DNA from 2 places in the Bacillus tuaregi genome. Region 2 is predicted to be linked to the other one. Evidence: riboswitches for the same ligand, from Rfam matches in the RefSeq annotation. Region 2 holds a riboswitch; the other holds the start of a gene.
The links. Region 2 has a riboswitch for S-adenosylmethionine ahead of BQ5321_RS14840 (methionine biosynthesis PLP-dependent protein). Riboswitches for the same ligand answer to the same signal wherever they lie in the genome.

Region 1 (9,317 bases), 1.2 Mb from region 2:
CCTCGACAATGGTTTTATAGGCAGCCCCTGCTAATTTCCGCTGACCTGTTCGATAATTATTAAATGGAAATGTCAGCTTTTGAATGCTTTCGTTTCGGCTTTGGCGATGATTCTGCATCTGTATCGCATAGGGTGCATACCCTTCCACCATTTCGGCTGCAAAGCTCTCTAATTCTGAAAAAGTAAAGCTCCGTTTAAGAACTTTTTTCGCTTCGGATTCCACCTGAACATAGGTTAATTGAACGTTTATCTCTGCCAGTTCATGGTCTCTTGCATACATATAAGCATACATTTTTGCCTGGGCCCAGTGAACAGGATAGCCTTCCTCTGTAAATGATTCTAACGGCTGAGAAAAGGACTTGATTTCGTCTATTATGACTTCATTATCATCAAACAAAAGACCGTCGCATCGGCCATCAATAACAAATGTAAGCTGTTCATATGGAATTTCTGTCCGCAAATAGACTTCCTTCTGATCTGTATCCTGATAAGTTTTTTGTATTTTTTGATGGATTCTTGTCCCTTCCACTAACGTAGATTGAGATAGAAAACGAGAATCAATGCTGCCTCCATTGAACACATACTCCACAAGTGTTCGAACAGCTATATGAACGTCAATTGACATGCTATCACCAGCTTACTGCATAATAAGAATATATGTTTGTTTTTTTAGTATATCATGGAATATGACAAGGGAATAGACACATTGTTGCCACCTCCCTTTCCTCTCCTATAGGGCGATGAAGAGCTAAGCATTTGCTAAGTATAGAAGCAATTACTATTATCACAATTTTCTTCCAACTGATAATTACTTTCATTGTTCATCCATCTATTGTACTATTTAGGAAGAGCTTCATTTAAGTAACTATGAACCATAGATTAAGGGGTTATTTGACCATGTCCATACGCTTAAAACTAATCGTGATGTCCCTGCTATTTCTTGCGGTACCAAGTCTATTAATTGGACTTATTGGCTATCATTCCTCCACAGATAGTTTAAATGACCTAGGTGCACAATCGCTTAAGACAAATGTACGATTAACCATCGAAATGATTGGCGCGTTGGATAAGCAGGTAAAAGCAGGCAGGATTTCAATCGAAGAGGCACAGGAACAAGTAAAGGTTTCCCTATTAGGTAATAAGGCTGCAAACGGAAAGCGTCCCATTAATACACGCCTGAACTTGGGAGAGCAAAGCTTTATTTTTATAATAGATTCCACTGGTGTTGAACTCGCACACCCTGATTACGAAGGGAAGAATGTCTGGGATGTAAAGACAACAGACGGTGTTTATTCTACAAGAGAGATTGTGAAGGCTGCTAACAATGGCGGAGGCTTTACCACCTATGAATGGCCTTTACCCAATAACCCTAATGAGATTGTTCCCAAAATTACTTATGCGGAAAAAGAGCCTCATTGGAATTGGATTGTCTGTGCTGGAGCCTATTTACCCGACTTTAACGCAGGAGCGGACCGTGTTCTTTATATTCTGTTAATAACCCTAGCGATCTCGCTATTTGCTGGTGTGATTGTCATTCTATGGTTTTCCAAAAGATTGACAAAGCCTATTGTACAAGTAGCCGATCAGGCAAAGCTCATTGCCCGCGGAGACTATACCGAAGATGTGATTGAAGCCACAAGCAAGGATGAAATAGGTGAACTGGTTTCAAATTTCAATATAATGAAAGAAAATCAAAAAAAAGCAGAGGATCAAATCCGCCAAAACGAAGCCTTTCTCCAGTCTGTAACCACTTATATGGGAGAAGGGATGATTGTTATGGATACAAATGGGCTGATGACCTATATGAATCCAGAGGCCGAGCAGCTGCTTGGCTGGACAGAGGAAGATTGTCGCAATCAAAACCTTCATGATTTAATTCATCGCCGGAAAGATGGGTCCACCTTTCCGAATGAAGAATGTCCTGTAACCAAACCCCTGCAAAATGGAGAGGTATATAGAATTTCAGAGGATTGGTTCTTGAGAAAAAACGGCCGTTTATTTCCTGTCTCGTATGTTGCAAGCCCCATCTTTGAAAATGGCAAAGTGGCAGGGTCGATTATTGTATTCCGTGATATTTCTAAACAGAAAGAGGACAAAGAAAGAATTGAACACATGGCATACCACGATGAATTAACCCAGCTGCCAAATCTTCGTTATGTAAAAGAAAAACTCGCACAGGTCATGCTCAAGCATCCATCCTTCGCTATCTTAATGATTGATATCAATCGATTCAAGCAAATTAATGAAGCGCTTGGACATGCCTTTGGTGATTTAATTCTCCAAAATGTTGCGAACAGGCTGAAAGAACACGTTCCAGGACATGTATTTGTTGGTCGGCTCACGGGTGATGAATTTGCCCTCCTATACCCTGCTTTAGATGAGAAGGATTTGGCTGCAGCCTGCAGTCAGATTCAAGCTAGAATAAACGAGCCGATGCAGGTCAAGCATCTCCTTCTCAACGTTTCCGTAACGATAGGCGGTGCACTGTATCCACAGCATGGGGATGACAACGACGAGCTTTTGAAGCACGCCAACATGGCGCTCACAGAAGCAGCTCAACAACAGGTTCCGTTTAAAATGTATAAGTCATGTATGGATGGTAAAGCACTTGACCGACTTGTTTTGGAGAACGATTTGTATTATGCCTTGCATAATCAAGAGCTTCGTCTCGTCTATCAGCCGCAGATAGATATTGTTTCTGGTAAGATACAAGGGTTGGAAGCATTGCTTCGCTGGGATCATCCAAGCTATGGTCCCATTTCACCTGACCAATTTATCCCGATGGCAGAAAATACCGGACTGATTATTCCCATCGGTGAATGGGTGCTTCGAACATCGTGTAGACAATTAAAGGAGTGGCATAATCTCGGGTACTCCTCCTTAAGCATCGCTGTGAACCTGTCCTCACGTCAATTTTATTCACAGGACCTGAACGATACGGTGAAGGGGATTCTGCTTGAAACGGAATTACCACCAGAGGCTTTAGAGCTTGAAATTACGGAAAGCATGATGATGAATATGGAGCACGCCTCCAAAACGATGCAGGAGCTAAAAAATTTAGGCTGTAAAATTGCCATTGATGATTTTGGGACAGGTTATTCTTCGTTGCATTACTTAAAGCATCTCCCCATCGACCGTCTGAAAATTGACCGATCCTTTATCCATGATCTCACAGAGAATGAACAGGATCATACGATAGTCTCAACCATTATTTCGATGGCCCAGCATTTACAGCTTGAGGTCATTGCCGAAGGGGTCGAAACACAGGTACAAAAGAATATTTTACAAATGAAACAGTGTACGCACATACAGGGATATCTCTACAGTCCTCCCTTAACACCAGAGGACTTCCTTCAACAATGGGATCAGCTGATTCAAAAGGTGAATACTCTTTAATTCGAACGAAAACGGTGTGAAACTTGAATTTCACACCGTTTTATTATGAATAATTCCTATTTCTCAGCTGATGTTTTTTTCTGTGGTTTCGTACAATTGTTATTTTATGCCTCTGCATGGAATTGAGTGTGTTCACAAAACGGAGTAATTTGTGTAATAATACGATCTTTAAAAAACGGCTTCAGCTCACATTTCTTTTGTTTAGCCAATGCAAGCTGATGATGATCAGCGAAGAAAATCAATGATTGATTATCATCAGGCTGTCCCTCTTTTGCCGTAGGGTCATGTAGATCGAAAAATAAATCCAATAGCTCTTTGTAGGATACCTTCCATGGATTAAACCATATTTCCACTATGTCTAAGTTTGTCCCGCTCGGGTGATTGATTGAAACCTTTTCAACCCCTCGTAAGGCTGTCTGAAATGCTTGTTGACTAAAGAACCCGCTTGCACCAAATACTGCTTTTTCCATTTTCGTTCGCTCCTTTTCGAGCGATAGCTTCTTAACATCCAAAAAACCTCTCTTTGCTTAAAAGAGAGGTTCGTATGTTTAACACACATTCCTCTCATCTTTCAAAGGCTGCTGCCTTTGCAGGAATTAGCACCGTTCAAGGCAAGAATTCGCCTTAATGGTTGCCGGGTTTCATAGGGCCTGTCCCTCCACCGCTCTGGATAAGAAGTTATCGCTATTTTATTTTTTTGAATTATTATATTGTTAATGATGTTAACATGTCCTTAGCTCATTTTCAAGTAAAAAATTAACAGAATCATGCATATATCCGAATCTCTTTTCACTCTTTCATCCATCCATTTTTAGCGATTCATTTTACTAAGCGTTACAAAGATAGATACATTTTCATTTCCTGTATTAGCAAAGCCTAATCTCTGGGTTCCATCACAATGTATCACCTCATTTTGACTTACGATAAGCTCATGTCCATCGATACTAAATGTTCCGCTGCCTTGAAGGACATGTAAGTATAATTCAGCACCGATGTGATAATGAGAAGGCATCTCTTGACCCGGCAGTAAATTTAACAGAAATACCTGGCTATGGTTACTTTTAAATATTATATTTTTTGAAAAATGACCTTCATTAAATAGTTGATAAGAAGGAATCGATTGTTTCTCCATATAGTTCACCCCTGTAATATTCTATAAGGATTGATTAAGTTAATCGCTCCTATTCAAGACAGCTGTTGCCATGGCATCAATAAATAACGGATTTTTTTATAGGGAGTACCATAGGCCATTTCAAGTAACGGAGATTAGATGGATAATAGATTGCTAACTAATTAGGGCACTTAACTAATTGCTGCTTTATTTCTTTCAGTTGCTGAAGATGCTGTTCTTCGTGTAACCAAATCACATCTAGCATATTCTTTAAACTAATCTCTCCAAAGCCTGGATGCTCAACTGACTTTTCTGTTAAAGATCTTTTATGTGTTTCATTAAAAATAGCTTGTGTATATTGAAACCTCGATGCTTCTAATAACTGAGTGATTTCCTTTTTACTGAAGAATGCCTCAGGCGGCACTTCGGCAGCTTTAGCTATTACATTACAAGCTTCAATGAAAGATACGTCCCTCTCCTCTACCTTTTTACTAATTGTTTTCAGAGACTGTAAGACAAATTGGGCTATTTCCTTCTCCGTTGAATACAAATGATAGAGTATTTGAGCAATCCACCACCATTCCGAACTTAATGTAACATTCAGCTGCTCATCCATTAAATCACTAATCAGTGCTATCAGTTTCAAGCGTGTTTCTCTAAAATTTTTTATTAGCCTTTTTATCACTTCATATTTGAACGAATCCTACTACTATCATTCTTCTTCATCTGCTGCTAAGTCCTGCACCGGTAGAAGTTCATTCTCCCCGTGTGTAGGCTTCCTTAGATTAAACAGTGCTTTAATACAGAAGATGACAAGCCCAATGACACCAATTAAGAAAATGGTATCCGGGACTGATCTGACTAAAAGCAAATTCTGAACGGCTTCTATGCCAAAATACGTTTCTGGGTCACGGGATGCCCAATAGCCTTGATCGTAAGCCAGCTTCAGTTGTATGAACCCAATCGGTAATAAAGTAATAAAGACCATTCCTGCTAATCCAATATTCAACATCCAGCAGATGAATTTGAGGAATTTGTCGCTCCACGCCTTTGGCTTAACGATATTTCTTAAGGAGTAAAGAAGCAGCGCAATCGCAAACATTCCATATACCCCCATCATCGCCCCGTGGGCATGTGCCGGTGTTAATTGCTGACCATGTTCAAAATAGTTCACAACTGGCAGATTGATTAAGAATCCTAGTACACCAGCACCGACTAAATTCCAAAGTGCGGTTGATATTAAGAACCAGAAGGTCGATTTATAAGGGAAATCAATCCCTCCATCTCGAAGCATTTTATATTGTGAATACGCTTCTAAAATCAATAAAGTTAACGGGATAATTTCTAGAGCAGAGAAGACCGAGCCAATGGCAATCCAGACTTCTGATGAGCCGTTATAATAATAGTGATGACCAATTCCAAGAACTCCGCTTCCTAGTAAAATCGTAATTTGGAAGTATAGTTGTCGAATCGTTGATTTTTTCGTTACCAGTTTCATGCGAACTAATAGGAAACCAATCACGACAACGGCAAAGACTTCAAATATACCTTCTACCCATAAATGAACAATCCACCAACGCCAGTAATCGGCCATTGTGTAGCTTGTATCCGGCTGAATTAGGAAAGCAAAAACATAGAATAACGGTACACCAATGGATGCATAGAATAAGAGATGGACAAGACCACCTCGATCCGTTTCCCGCTTTAAGGCACTCCTAATCCCCCTAAAGACGATAAACAACCAAATCATCATTCCGGCGGCTAATAGATATTGCCAGAATCGGCCTAACTCCAAATATTCCCATCCTTGATGACCAAACATGAACCAAGCATTGCCAAGATAGCCATTAACCCCTAACCATTCACCAGCTAAGCTGCCAAAGACTAATACGACAAGGGCCCAAAATAGAATATTAACTAACTTACCCTGATGCTTCGGCTCATACCCGCCAACAAGTGGGGCTACATAAATTCCTAATCCTAACCAGGCGGTAGCAATCCAGAAAATAGCTAATTGTAGATGTGCCCCTTTTGAAAAACTAAACGGTAATAGCTCGACAATCCACTTGATGCCGAAGAAAGAATCAGGCTCTGTGTAATAGTGAGCCAATAAAGCACCAAACATAACCTGAATGAAGAAAAGAATAGACACAACAACAAAATACTTACCTGCTTTAACCTGTGAAGAGGTAACTGGAATTTTCTCCAGATGAATTCTTGGAAAATTGCCTGGTGAAAAAGCTTCTTTCATTTCTAACTGATACCTAAAGAATAGGAAAAGAATAAGGGCTAGAATAAGAGATAAAATCGTAATACTTCCACCGCTCCATAAAATAGCTGAATAGCTCATGACATTTCCGGCATCCTCGTAATAAGGCCAGTTATTCGTATACGAAATCGTATCGTTCAGGCGGTTGGTACTTGAGAGCCACGCTGTCCAAAAGAAGAAGTCAGCAATTTGCGTGATTTGATCTCCTTCATGTACCCAGGAGCGTCCCTCTTTCGGCATATGTTCTTCTTTAATTAGGTTTTCCTGTAATCCCCAGCCATCACCTTCAGTAAATACTTTTTGATAAAATTCCCGAACCTGTTCAAGACCATAGACCTGTGCTTCCGTTAAAATAAGGGTATCCGTCTCTTCAAGATAACGATTTTCCCTCATCTCCGCCTTCACTTTTTCCCGAATCTGTTCTTGTTCTTTTATCGTCAGTTCGTCAAAAATGACCCCTTCCACGTCAGCTGCATAAAAATCCTGCATTCCCTCGGTATAGATTTTCAACGCTTCCGCTGTATAGTCTGGACCCATGTACGATCCATTTCCCAGTACACTTCCATAGTCCATTAGTCCGTACTTTTGAAATACGGCTTGTCCTCCCATTATGCTCTCTTTTGTCATCAATACTTCACCATCAGTGGTTGTGACAAGAGGTCTTGGTGCTTGGTCTTTAAATATCCAATATCCTCCAACTAATAAAACCGTAAATACCAGTAATAAAGTACCAACCAATACTGATTTTAAAAAACTATTGGCTGCTTTCTTTGGTCTATTATTCATGCTATGAGCAGATGAGGGTAAACTCATTTTCAACAATCCTCTCTCATCGTAAATTCATTTTCAAAATTCGGAGCTTAAATTCTAGCCTTTTATGTCGACGATTATGACCTACGAATCATTTCCATTACGACAAATCCTTTTTGGGAACAAGATACATGTAATGGTATAATCCCTTCTTTTCTCCAGGCTTCATGTAATAATGATTTCTGTTGTTTTTGAATTAAAGCGATTCCACAATCTCCGCCGCCCGCACCTGAAGGTTTAGCACTCCCAAATTTCTCACCAATCTCACATAATCTCGTTAATTTAGGGGTTTCAATCAGCACATTTGTAAACGCTCCTAGCCGTCTTAAAGCTTGCCGGTTTTGTGAAATACCAACCATCGCTCGATCAAAGTTACACGTTTCAATGCCTTTTACGAATTGGGTAACCGCTCTAGAGCTTTCCTGCAAAAAAGAATGATATTGATGCGGCTCGGTTAGGCGGAATCTCTGAATTTTCTGCACCATAGGACCTGTTCTTGCCGTTACTTTTGTCCACCCGGTACCTATTTCAACCTCAGCCGGAAGTGTTATATGACGAATGGAAAGTTGTGGCCATGATGTTTCTAATAGTTCATTAAGCTTTGTTCCTTCCTTCCATTTGCCCAAAAGCCAATTCGGACGAAACGCCGTGTAATTTATCAAGCCACCATAAGTGGCAGCAGCAATATCAGCTCCAGAACCATTCCCTTGTGCTAGAAGATGAGAAAGTGCTGCTAGTTTAAATAGCTGTTCACAAGGTAACTGAATACGATGGAATGCCAGTAGCGATGCTACAACAGCCACCGTGATAGCAGCGCTTGACCCTAGACCATATTTCCGTCCATCGATATCCACCAATTCACTCGTTATCGTTAACCGGCAGTTTCTAATTTCTATTGACTGTTCCCGAAAATATTGATTCATTGTTTTCAAGGCTTGCTGAATCACTTTTAGTCGGGAATCGCCTCTATTAAAAATCGGTGTAACTCCATCGTTTATCCAGGTCACCTCTCTTAGCCCTAATTGAGGTAAAGAGAGAATATTTTCTTTACTCTCCTTTAATTCAACCGTTATATACCGGTCAACTGCCATCACAACAGCATGCTGCCTTGGCTCAAGAATGGCATATTCACCGGCAATCATGAGCTTTCCAGGCACTCGAAGCTTCCATTCTGAGTTAGTCATGTTTCATTCACCTACTTAAATAACAAATATCTTTTCTATCACTCTCTAAATCATATGGGATTTTTTTGTTCTTACTTGTTGGTAAAAAGGAAATTCCTGAACCTGGATGGCAAGTATAAACATGTTGAACAGTAGAAAGCATTAATAATTTTTCACGAACCCTCTGTTCATCCTTTGGCAAACAAAGAACCTTAACATTGGGTCCAGCATCAATAGTAAAATAGGCTGCCATTCCTTGTGCTCTTAAGCTTTGAATGAGGGTCATCACTTCCATCGTTCCCTTTTGCCAATAAGTAAACGGAGGTTTCGCCCCTAATGTCGTGGCATGCATTTTTAATGCATTGGCTTCCACTACCTCGCCTAGCCTTTCAAAATCCCGCTCGTTTATGGCCGCTCTTGCTATCTCCATATCTCTTTCTACCGTTTCCAGCCACCCAGAATAAAAGGCAGACGTTTCAACCGTTCGCCTCATTCCCTCTCTGCTTGATACTTTCTTTTCACGCGATGCGACAATCACAGAAAGAATACTCAATTTCCAATCCTGCTC
Region 2 (9,317 bases):
ATATTGAAAGAGATTTACAGAATGGGACTTTAACAGAACAAGAAGCACAAGAATTAGTTGACCATTTTGTTATGAAGCTTCGTCTTGTAAAATTCGCAAGAACACCTGAATATAACGAATTATATAGCGGCGACCCAACATGGGTAACAGAATCTATCGCAGGTATGGCTCTTGACGGCCGTCCTTTAGTGACAAAGAACTCTTTCCGTTTCTTACACACTTTAGATAACCTAGGACCGGCTCCAGAACCAAACTTAACCATTCTTTGGTCAACAAAATTACCTGAAGCATTCAAGGCATATGCTGCAAAAATGTCTATCAAATCAAGTGCTATTCAATATGAAAATGATGATATGATGAGAGAATTATGGGGCGATGATTACGGCATTGCCTGCTGCGTATCTGCCATGAGAATTGGTAAGCAAATGCAATTCTTCGGAGCTCGTGTAAATATTGCCAAAGCATTATTATATGCAATTAATGGCGGTGTTGATGAAAAGAAAAAGACACAAGTTGGCCCATCATACCAACCAATTACTTCTGAGTATTTAAATTACGAAGAAGTTGTTAAAAACTATGACAAAATGCTTGACTGGTTATGCGGACTATATGTGAACACATTAAATGTGATCCATTATATGCATGATAAATACAGCTATGAAAGAATTGAAATGGCTCTTCATGATCGTGAAATTCTCCGCACGATGGCTTGCGGTATCGCTGGATTATCTGTTGCAGCTGACTCACTTAGTGCTATTAAATATGCAAAAGTAAAAACAATCCGTGACGAAAACGGTCTTGTCGTTGATTACGAAATTGAAGGTGACTACCCTAAATATGGTAACAATGATGATCGTGTCGATCAAATTGCTGTAGACCTTGTTAACGGAATTATGAACCGAATTAGAAAACATAAAACTTATCGTGGTGCTGTTCCAACTCAATCAGTATTAACGATTACATCTAACGTTGTATATGGTAAGAAAACAGGCGCAACACCAGATGGCCGTGAAGCAGGTAAACCATTTGCACCAGGTGCTAATCCAATGCATGGCCGCGACACAAAAGGAGCGCTTGCATCGCTGACTTCTGTAGCCAAATTACCTTACGATGCATCATTAGATGGTATTTCTAATACCTTTACCATCACTCCAAAAGCGCTTGGACGTGAGGATCAATCACAAGTAAATAATCTTGTGGCAATGCTTGATGGATATGTGTCAAAGCGCGGTCATCATATCAATGTGAACGTATTAAATCGCGACACATTATTAGATGCTGTAGAACATCCAGAATTATATCCGCAATTAACGATTCGTGTTTCTGGTTATGCGGTTAACTTTATTAAGCTGACTCGCGAGCAACAAATTGACGTTATTAACCGTACGTTCCATGAGAGTATGTCTGCTGCAGAAAAAAAAGAACCTGTTCTTGTATAATAAATAAGTAAGAGATAAAGAGAAGGGTCTCTTCCCTTCTCTTTGACTCTTTCATACAGACAACTTACTACTATGCGATATCACATAAAATAAATGGATAGGAGCGAATCAATATGCTGGGAAATATTCATTCCATTGAGACATTTGGTACTGTAGATGGACCAGGCATCCGCTATGTTGTTTTTACACAAGGCTGTCTCCTCCGCTGTCAGTATTGTCACAATGCAGATACTTGGGAAATAGGAACTGGGAAACAAATGTCTGTTGCTGATATCATGGAGGATTTAACTTCGTACCTCCCTTTTATTGAATCTTCAGGTGGCGGTATTACGGTCAGCGGCGGTGAACCGTTGTTACAAATCCCCTTTCTTATTGAATTATTTAAGGAATGCAAAAAAATAGGGATCCATACAACCATTGATTCATCCGGCGGCTGCTATTCAACAGCTCCACTGTTTCAAGAGCAACTCAACGAATTGTTGAACTATACAGATTTAATTTTAGTTGACTTAAAGCATATTAATCGAAAGAAGCATATTCAATTAACTGGAATGGCTAATGACCATATTATCCAATTTGCAAAATCTTTATCTGAGCGCCAGATTCCCGTCTGGATTCGTCACGTTCTTGTGCCTTCCGTGACAGATGACGAAAAAGACTTAGAAGAACTTGGTCATTTTATCGGTACACTTGAGAATGTGGAGAAATTGGAGGTCCTTCCGTATCATAAGCTTGGTGTATATAAATGGGAGGCACTTGGAATGGACTACCCTTTAAATAACATTGAGCCGCCTAGTGATGAGAAGGTACAAACTGCATATAAAGTTCTCACCAAAACACTTACGTTTCGTAAAAAAGTGCTATCCTGAATAACAGGACAGCACTTTTTTAACATCTTATTGTTATTAACTATTTCCACCAGTCATCAAACATGGTAGCCGGCATTTCTCTTTTATGCAGTGTAGCTAAATATCTCTTTTCTATTTTTTCCGCACTTACTGGAGAAACGTTTTTACCCTCTAAATAATCATCTAATTCCTCATAGGAGATCCCCAGCTCTGTTTCATCAGCCTGACCTGGCACATCGTCTAATAAATCGGCAGTTGGAACCTTTAAGTACAGACTTTCCGCTGCACCCAATTCCTTTAATAGTTCTCTTCCCTGTCTTTTCGTCAGCCCTGCTAGCGGAACTATATCTGCTCCCCCATCACCATATTTTGTATAAAAGCCCGTTACAGCTTCGGCAGCATGGTCTGTACCGATAACAAGGAGGTTCTCTTGTCCGCCAATCGCATATTGAGCTATCATTCTCATTCTTGCTTTAACATTCCCCTTATGATAATCCCTTAATGGCTCCCCATTTACTTTCATATCATACTCCACTTTTACGGCATCCACTGCCGCTTCTATGTTAAAGGTATATACAACATCTGCTTTAATAAAGGCTAATGCAGCCTTTGCATCTGCTTCATCCTTTTGAACTCCGTATGGAAGCCTGACAGCAACAAATTTCACCTCATGTCCCTCTGACCTAAGCTCTTCAACGGCTAATTGGGCAAGTCTCCCCGCTAGGGTTGAGTCTTGACCGCCGCTTATTCCAAGGACATATCCGCTCGATTTTGTCTGTAATAGATACTCTTTTAAGAATTGAATTCGCTTTTGAAGCTCCACCTTTGGATTAATTACAGATTGAATATGTAACTCGTTCCTAATTCGATTTTGCATATTCATGATAATTCCTCCCATTCTAAATAAGTGTTTATACAAGACTTGCCAATTCCTCGCTAACTCTCTGGTTAACGGTTTCGATATGGTTGAGCTTATTCTCCCAACATTTTGGACTTAAATCAACTGGATATTCCTCAGGGTTTAATGACCGTTTATACTCATCCCAAAGATAATTTAAATTTTGCTGACAATACTTTTGAACTTGTTCAAGCGACGGAAGCTGATAGACTAATTCACCATTTGTAAGAATATCATGGTGAAGATCTTTTGCCACAAAATTGGTCACATCCTTCCTGATATAGGTATGGACTGGATGGAACATATTTAAACTTCTTTCTTCATTTGGCCGTTCATCATCTAAGGCAATATAATCACCTTCCGATTTTTGATTGGCTAAATTAATGACTCTGTACACTCTTTTTAAACCAGGTGTTGAAACCTTTTCCGGATTTCCACTGATTTTGATTGTATCAACCATTTTTCCAGCGTCATCTTCAATCGAGACCATTTTATATACAGCTCCTAATGCCGGTTCATCATAGCCGGTAATCAGCTTGGTGCCAATGCCCCATACATCAATTCTTGCTCCCTGGGATTTCAAATTCATAATCGTGTATTCATCAAGATCATTTGAAGCAACAATCTTCGTTTTTGTAAAGCCTGCCTCATCAAGCATTTTTCTTGCTTCTTTAGATAAATAGGCAAGATCACCACTATCCAAACGAATGCCGACAAAATTAATCTCGTCTCTCAATTCCTTCGCGACGCGGATTGCATTCGGCACACCAGACTTCAACGTATCATATGTATCAACTAAAAAAACACAATCCTTATGGCGGCGAGCATACTTATGAAAGGCAGTGTACTCATCAATATAGGCTTGAATGAGTGAATGCGCATGCGTGCCTGAAACAGGAATTCCAAATAATTTTCCTGCCCTTACATTGGAGGTCGAACTAAAACCACCTATATATGCTGCTCGTGTTCCCCAAATCGCTGCATCCATTTCCTGAGCCCGTCTTGTACCAAATTCCATGGCTGTTTCATCGCCAATAATATATTTGATTCTGGAGGCCTTTGTGGCAATTAATGTTTGGTAATTCACAATATTCAAAATGGCTGTTTCAACTAATTGAGCTTCGGCAAGAGTTGATTCAATTCGAATAAGAGGTTCATTTGCAAAGACAATTTCTCCTTCTGCCATTGCACGAACAGAGCCCGTAAAACGAAGGTCTTTTAAATAATCTAGAAAGTCTTCCTGAAATCGTAATTCATCCCTTAAATAAGCTATATCTTCTTCTGTAAATCGCAGATTTTTTAAGTAATCAATTACCTTTTCAAGACCAGCAAAGACCGCAAAGCCATTACCAAATGGTAACTTACGAAAAAAAACTTCAAACACGGCTCTACGATTATGAACGCCATCCTCCCAATAGGTTTCTATCATATTTATTTGATACAAATCTGTATGTAATGTTAAACTGTCGTCCAAAAATTTCGCCATGACCAAACCTCCCAATATTCACTTACCTGTTAATCCTTACTAATAGTGAGAACTAATTTATCTATCTCTAAGCTTTCCCACGATAACCACAAATTTGTCTATTAATATTATAAACTTTAATTAGCTATTGTCTAATTAACAGATTTTTTTCAATACTCTCCTCTAACAGTAAAGCCCTTTTTGTTCCATTGCTTAATAACCCAAAATCCATTATACTTTCACCATGCACATGCAATAGTTGAGGTGAATTATTTGTTTGAATTTTTTCTGGATACCACCAATCTACAGGTTGATTATTCACTGTATGTTAGTATCCTTTTTGGACTTTCCGTAAAATGGCTGTGGATCCATAGTATTGATGTTAAAATGACCGACTCCATCTACACATCATCAGATGTCCACCTTCAAGGGAAGCAGCTTTTACTATTCATTAAAAAGCCGTACCATCTAAACAACCAACTGATGTGGATTTTAAGATATATTAGAAGAAAAAAGAATCTTAGTGAAGATCCTGACAGCCCTATTTCCTATTCCAAGTAAAGATATTTATCTAAATGGGAGGAAATAGAAACGATGAATACCATTAAAAAGTTCACTTTATTATTATCTGGAATTTGGCTGACCGTCCTATTAACTGGATGCTCTGCTAGCAATGGGCAGAATACTGGTTTTTTTCACCACTATTTTGTTGAACCTTTTACACAATTAATCCTTTGGACTTCCAATCTTTTTCATGATAATTATGGATTAAGTATTATCGCAGTCACACTGCTTGTTCGGATCATTCTTTTACCCTTGATGTTAAAGCAATATAAAACACAGGCAAATATGAAAGAAAAAATGGATTTATTAAAGCCTGAAATGGATATCATCCAGAAAAAAATTAAAGAAACAAAGGATCCTAAAGACCAGCAGCTGTTGCAAAAAGAAATGATGGGTTTGTATCAAAAGCATGGTGTAAATCCGCTAAATATGGGCTGCTTACCATTACTTATCCAAATGCCTATCTTAATGGCTTTCTATTATGCAATCCGTGATTCTCATGAAATCGCCACCCATTCATTTTTATGGTTCAGTCTTGGCCAGCCGGATATTGGAGTAACTCTCATGGCAGGTATCGTATATTATTTACAATTTAAGGTTTCTCAATCCACCATGCCTGAAGCCCAACAGCAACAAATGAAATATATGGGACTTTTATCGCCGGTTATGATTGTTATGGTATCCCTGAATGCACCTGCTGCCCTACCACTATATTGGGTCATCGGTGGAGTCTTTTTGATCTTTCAAACCTATCTCGGTCGTAAACTGTATCAGACTCCGAAAAAAATCAATACAGCAAATGTTGAAAAAGCTTAGTAATAACATCCGTCTCCTAAAAAGGCGGATGTTTTTTTACGTATAACGCATCTTCTTCCTCATCCAACAGCAATTATTCCCATTCCCTTTCACGAATAGTAACGATTGTTCCTGTCAAACTAAAATAGAATAAATACTCAAGGAGGTTCTGACATGCATTGGAAAGCCCTACTCACCACAATTTCTATATCGTCCATCATTCTCAGTGCTTGCGGTACAGACAATGGTACTGCCTTGAATCCTAATCCAAACACTAACCAGGACACCGCACATTTACGAACCGTTTCAGACAAGAAGCAAAATGTGAATCAAAGCATTAGAGAGGAACAAAATCGGCGGATAACAAACGGAAACGGCAACAATCAAAATCGCGATATTACAGCAAGAAATATCGCTAATAATACGGCGGATAATGACAATGGAAATGCGACAAATAATCAAATGGATATTGCTGATCAAGCAGCTGAAAAAATTACTCAAATGCGTGAAGTGGATCGAGCAAACGTCATCGTTACGAATCATAATGCTTATGTAGCCGCAAAATTAGCAGCTAATGCTGACAAAACATTAACAAACGACGTTGAAAGAAAAATCTCCGATTTAGTCAAATCCTCCAACCGCAATATTGAGCATGTATATATCTCTGTTAACCCCGATTTTTATAAGCGCACAACCTCCTATGCAGAAGATATTCGCAATGGACAACCGGTTGAGGGACTTTTCGATGAATTCAGCGTGTTAGTCCGCCGGGTATTCCCCTCTAAAAAGTAGGACTACGAACGTAAAAAGTGACTCATTACTGTTTATGGAGAACAGTAATGAGTCACTTTTTTATGCCTGTTCGAAATAATCCTTGTAAAAGCCACCTACTTTACCACTATTATCGATAATGAAATAAAACTCTTCCGTTTCATTTTTCACCTCATAGCTTTTCCCAGGTGTCAGCACGCGGTTGACAATATATTTTTTGGCATCCGTATGTATACATTTTACCGTTTTTATTGTTTTTCGTTCGTGCCAGTCTAAATGAATCATGTTAACAAACTCCCTTCCTAATACCATTTACACTTTAGTATATAAGTATCAACCCCACAGAGCAACAATCAGCACCCGATTTATTTATGTGGACATTTTGTTAAGCATCACTTCCATTTACCATGAAAATTTTATGAATTTTTTTAAAATGGACTATGAAAAATTTCATAAAATCTTTAAAATAGAATAATATTGAATATTCTATCCTTTACCTTGGAGGTATGCACAATGAAAATTATGAGTAATGAACAGTTAATTGTCTCGTATCGTGATGCATTGAAGTCAGGTAATGATAAAGATTGGATTAGAGTATTACAGGGAGAAATAAAAAAACGTGGCTTAAAACCCATTATAAATTAACAAGTAAGAGCAAAGGATACCTCCTTTGCTCTTACTTGTTGCTTTTATCTATTGCTTAAAAAAACCGGGTATAACCCGGTTTATAGCTCATCAACTAAATGGAAATAAAGCTGTGTTCTGCTTTCCAATGCGGAGGAATCTCTTAATTCCATCGGTACGAGTGGAGAGTCAACATGAAGATAGAGTAACCATTTGTTCGTTACACCTTTTCTGACAGACAATTCAATTCCATCCTGCTCTGAATAGGCTAGATTTTCTTCGATATTATTATAGCGGTGATGACAATGAGTACTTTGTTCTATCATGTGTTAATTCCTCCTTTAACTCCTATTATAAAGGCTATTCCCGATAAATTAATCGAATTTTATGAACTTATTTCAACAATTGACTTACTTATTTAGTTTACATAATAAAAATATAGTCATCAATAATATGACTAAGCTAATTCTATTATTCTTATTTATCTTAACAATATAAATAATCTCTATTTTTATAAAAAAAGAATTGCAAGTTTTATTCTATTGTAGTAAAGTTTAAGAAATTAATCATATTTTCTTATCAAGAGAGGTAGAGGGGATGGCCCAGGGACACCTCAGCAACCTTCAATGTTAAGCATTGAAAAGGTGCTAAATCCAGCAAGTTTACGAATAAACTTGAAAGATAAGAAGAAGTCATGTTTATGTTTAAACTAAAGTCTTCTTCTTTAAGAAGACTTTTTTTAATGTTGGTTCATACAGCCTTCTAAACCAAGTACACTAATAAGAAAAATCAGCATAGAAAGGCGATTGGGAAGATAAAGCATTCCCCCTTTTCTGAAGAATAAGGAGTGTAATCACATGTATAAAACAGATACAAAGTTAGCGCAAATTGGCAATAGAAGTGAAGAAACTACTGGTACCGTTAGTGCACCTGTTTATTTTTCAACTGCCTATCGTCATGCTGGCATCGGTCAGTCAACCGGATTTGATTATAGTCGAACAGCCAATCCTACGAGACAAGTTTTAGAAGAAGCGATAGCAGATTTAGAGGGCGGGGACCGCGGCTATGCATGTAGCTCCGGAATGGCGGCTATTTTAACCATTCTTTCACTGTTTCAAGCTGGAGACGAGTGGGTTGTTTCGAAAGATTTATATGGCGGTACCTATCGCATCCTTGAGGAAGGCTTTAAAAAGTGGGGGCTGCGATGTCGTTATACCAACACTAGTGACGTTCATAATATTGAAAAAGAAATCACACCTCAAACAAAAGCGATCTTTATTGAAACTCCGACAAACCCTCTTATGGAACAAACGGATATTTCTGAAGCTGCCCGGATTGCCAAAAAACACAATATTTTATTGATTGTTGATAATACATTTTATACACCTATCCTACAACAGCCAATTGCGCTCGGAGCAGATATTGTTATTCATAGCGCAACAAAATATCTAGGCGGTCATAATGATGTTCTCGCAGGCTTAATTGTTGCCAAAGGAATCGAGCTTTGTGATGCCATTGCTAAATATCATAATACTGTAGGCGCAGTGTTAAGTCCGTTTGATTCATGGCTGTTAATGCGCGGGATGAAAACTCTTGCATTACGAATGGAACGTCATGAGAAAAACGCCAAAGCCATTGTCGAATTTTTAAAAGAGCACGATAGCATAACAGATGTTCTATATCCAGGTCATGGCGGGATGCTATCATTTCGTATCCAAAGTGAAAAGTGGGTAAACCCTTTTCTACAAAAATTAAACTTAATTTGTTTTGCAGAAAGCCTTGGCGGAGTGGAAAGCTTTATCACCTACCCTACTACTCAAAAACATGCCGACATCCCTGAAGAGGTTCGTATCGAAACAGGCGTTGATAATCGTTTATTACGGTTCTCAGTAGGCATTGAAAACGTCGAAGAT

Region 1: it holds a riboswitch for S-adenosylmethionine, as region 2 does, so the genes downstream of both, BQ5321_RS08820 (peptide-methionine (S)-S-oxide reductase) here and BQ5321_RS14840 (methionine biosynthesis PLP-dependent protein) in region 2, are expected to answer to the same signal.

The regions. Positions count from the first base shown of each region.
Region 1 is NZ_LT629731.1:1,374,184-1,383,500, reverse strand. It holds gene BQ5321_RS08830 (ATP-dependent DNA helicase) at 1-625, opposite strand, end outside; gene BQ5321_RS08825 (EAL domain-containing protein) at 898-3,396, shown strand; gene BQ5321_RS08820 (peptide-methionine (S)-S-oxide reductase) at 3,501-3,866, opposite strand; SAM riboswitch class I at 3,958-4,073, opposite strand; gene BQ5321_RS08815 (cupin domain-containing protein) at 4,208-4,528, opposite strand; gene BQ5321_RS08810 (DinB family protein) at 4,686-5,192, opposite strand; gene BQ5321_RS08805 (nitric-oxide reductase large subunit) at 5,220-7,589, opposite strand; gene BQ5321_RS08800 (phosphomevalonate kinase) at 7,664-8,770, opposite strand; gene mvaD (diphosphomevalonate decarboxylase) at 8,778-9,317, opposite strand, start outside.
Region 2 is NZ_LT629731.1:2,606,270-2,615,586, forward strand. It holds gene pflB (formate C-acetyltransferase) at 1-1,439, shown strand, start outside; gene pflA (pyruvate formate-lyase-activating protein) at 1,553-2,308, shown strand; gene nadE (ammonia-dependent NAD(+) synthetase) at 2,349-3,170, opposite strand; gene BQ5321_RS14805 (nicotinate phosphoribosyltransferase) at 3,199-4,671, opposite strand; gene BQ5321_RS14810 (hypothetical protein) at 4,924-5,211, shown strand; gene yidC (membrane protein insertase YidC) at 5,245-6,030, shown strand; gene BQ5321_RS14820 (YhcN/YlaJ family sporulation lipoprotein) at 6,184-6,801, shown strand; gene BQ5321_RS14825 (DUF6501 family protein) at 6,862-7,065, opposite strand; gene sda (sporulation histidine kinase inhibitor Sda) at 7,294-7,425, shown strand; gene BQ5321_RS14835 (hypothetical protein) at 7,506-7,730, opposite strand; SAM riboswitch class I at 7,978-8,092, shown strand; gene BQ5321_RS14840 (methionine biosynthesis PLP-dependent protein) at 8,262-9,317, shown strand, end outside.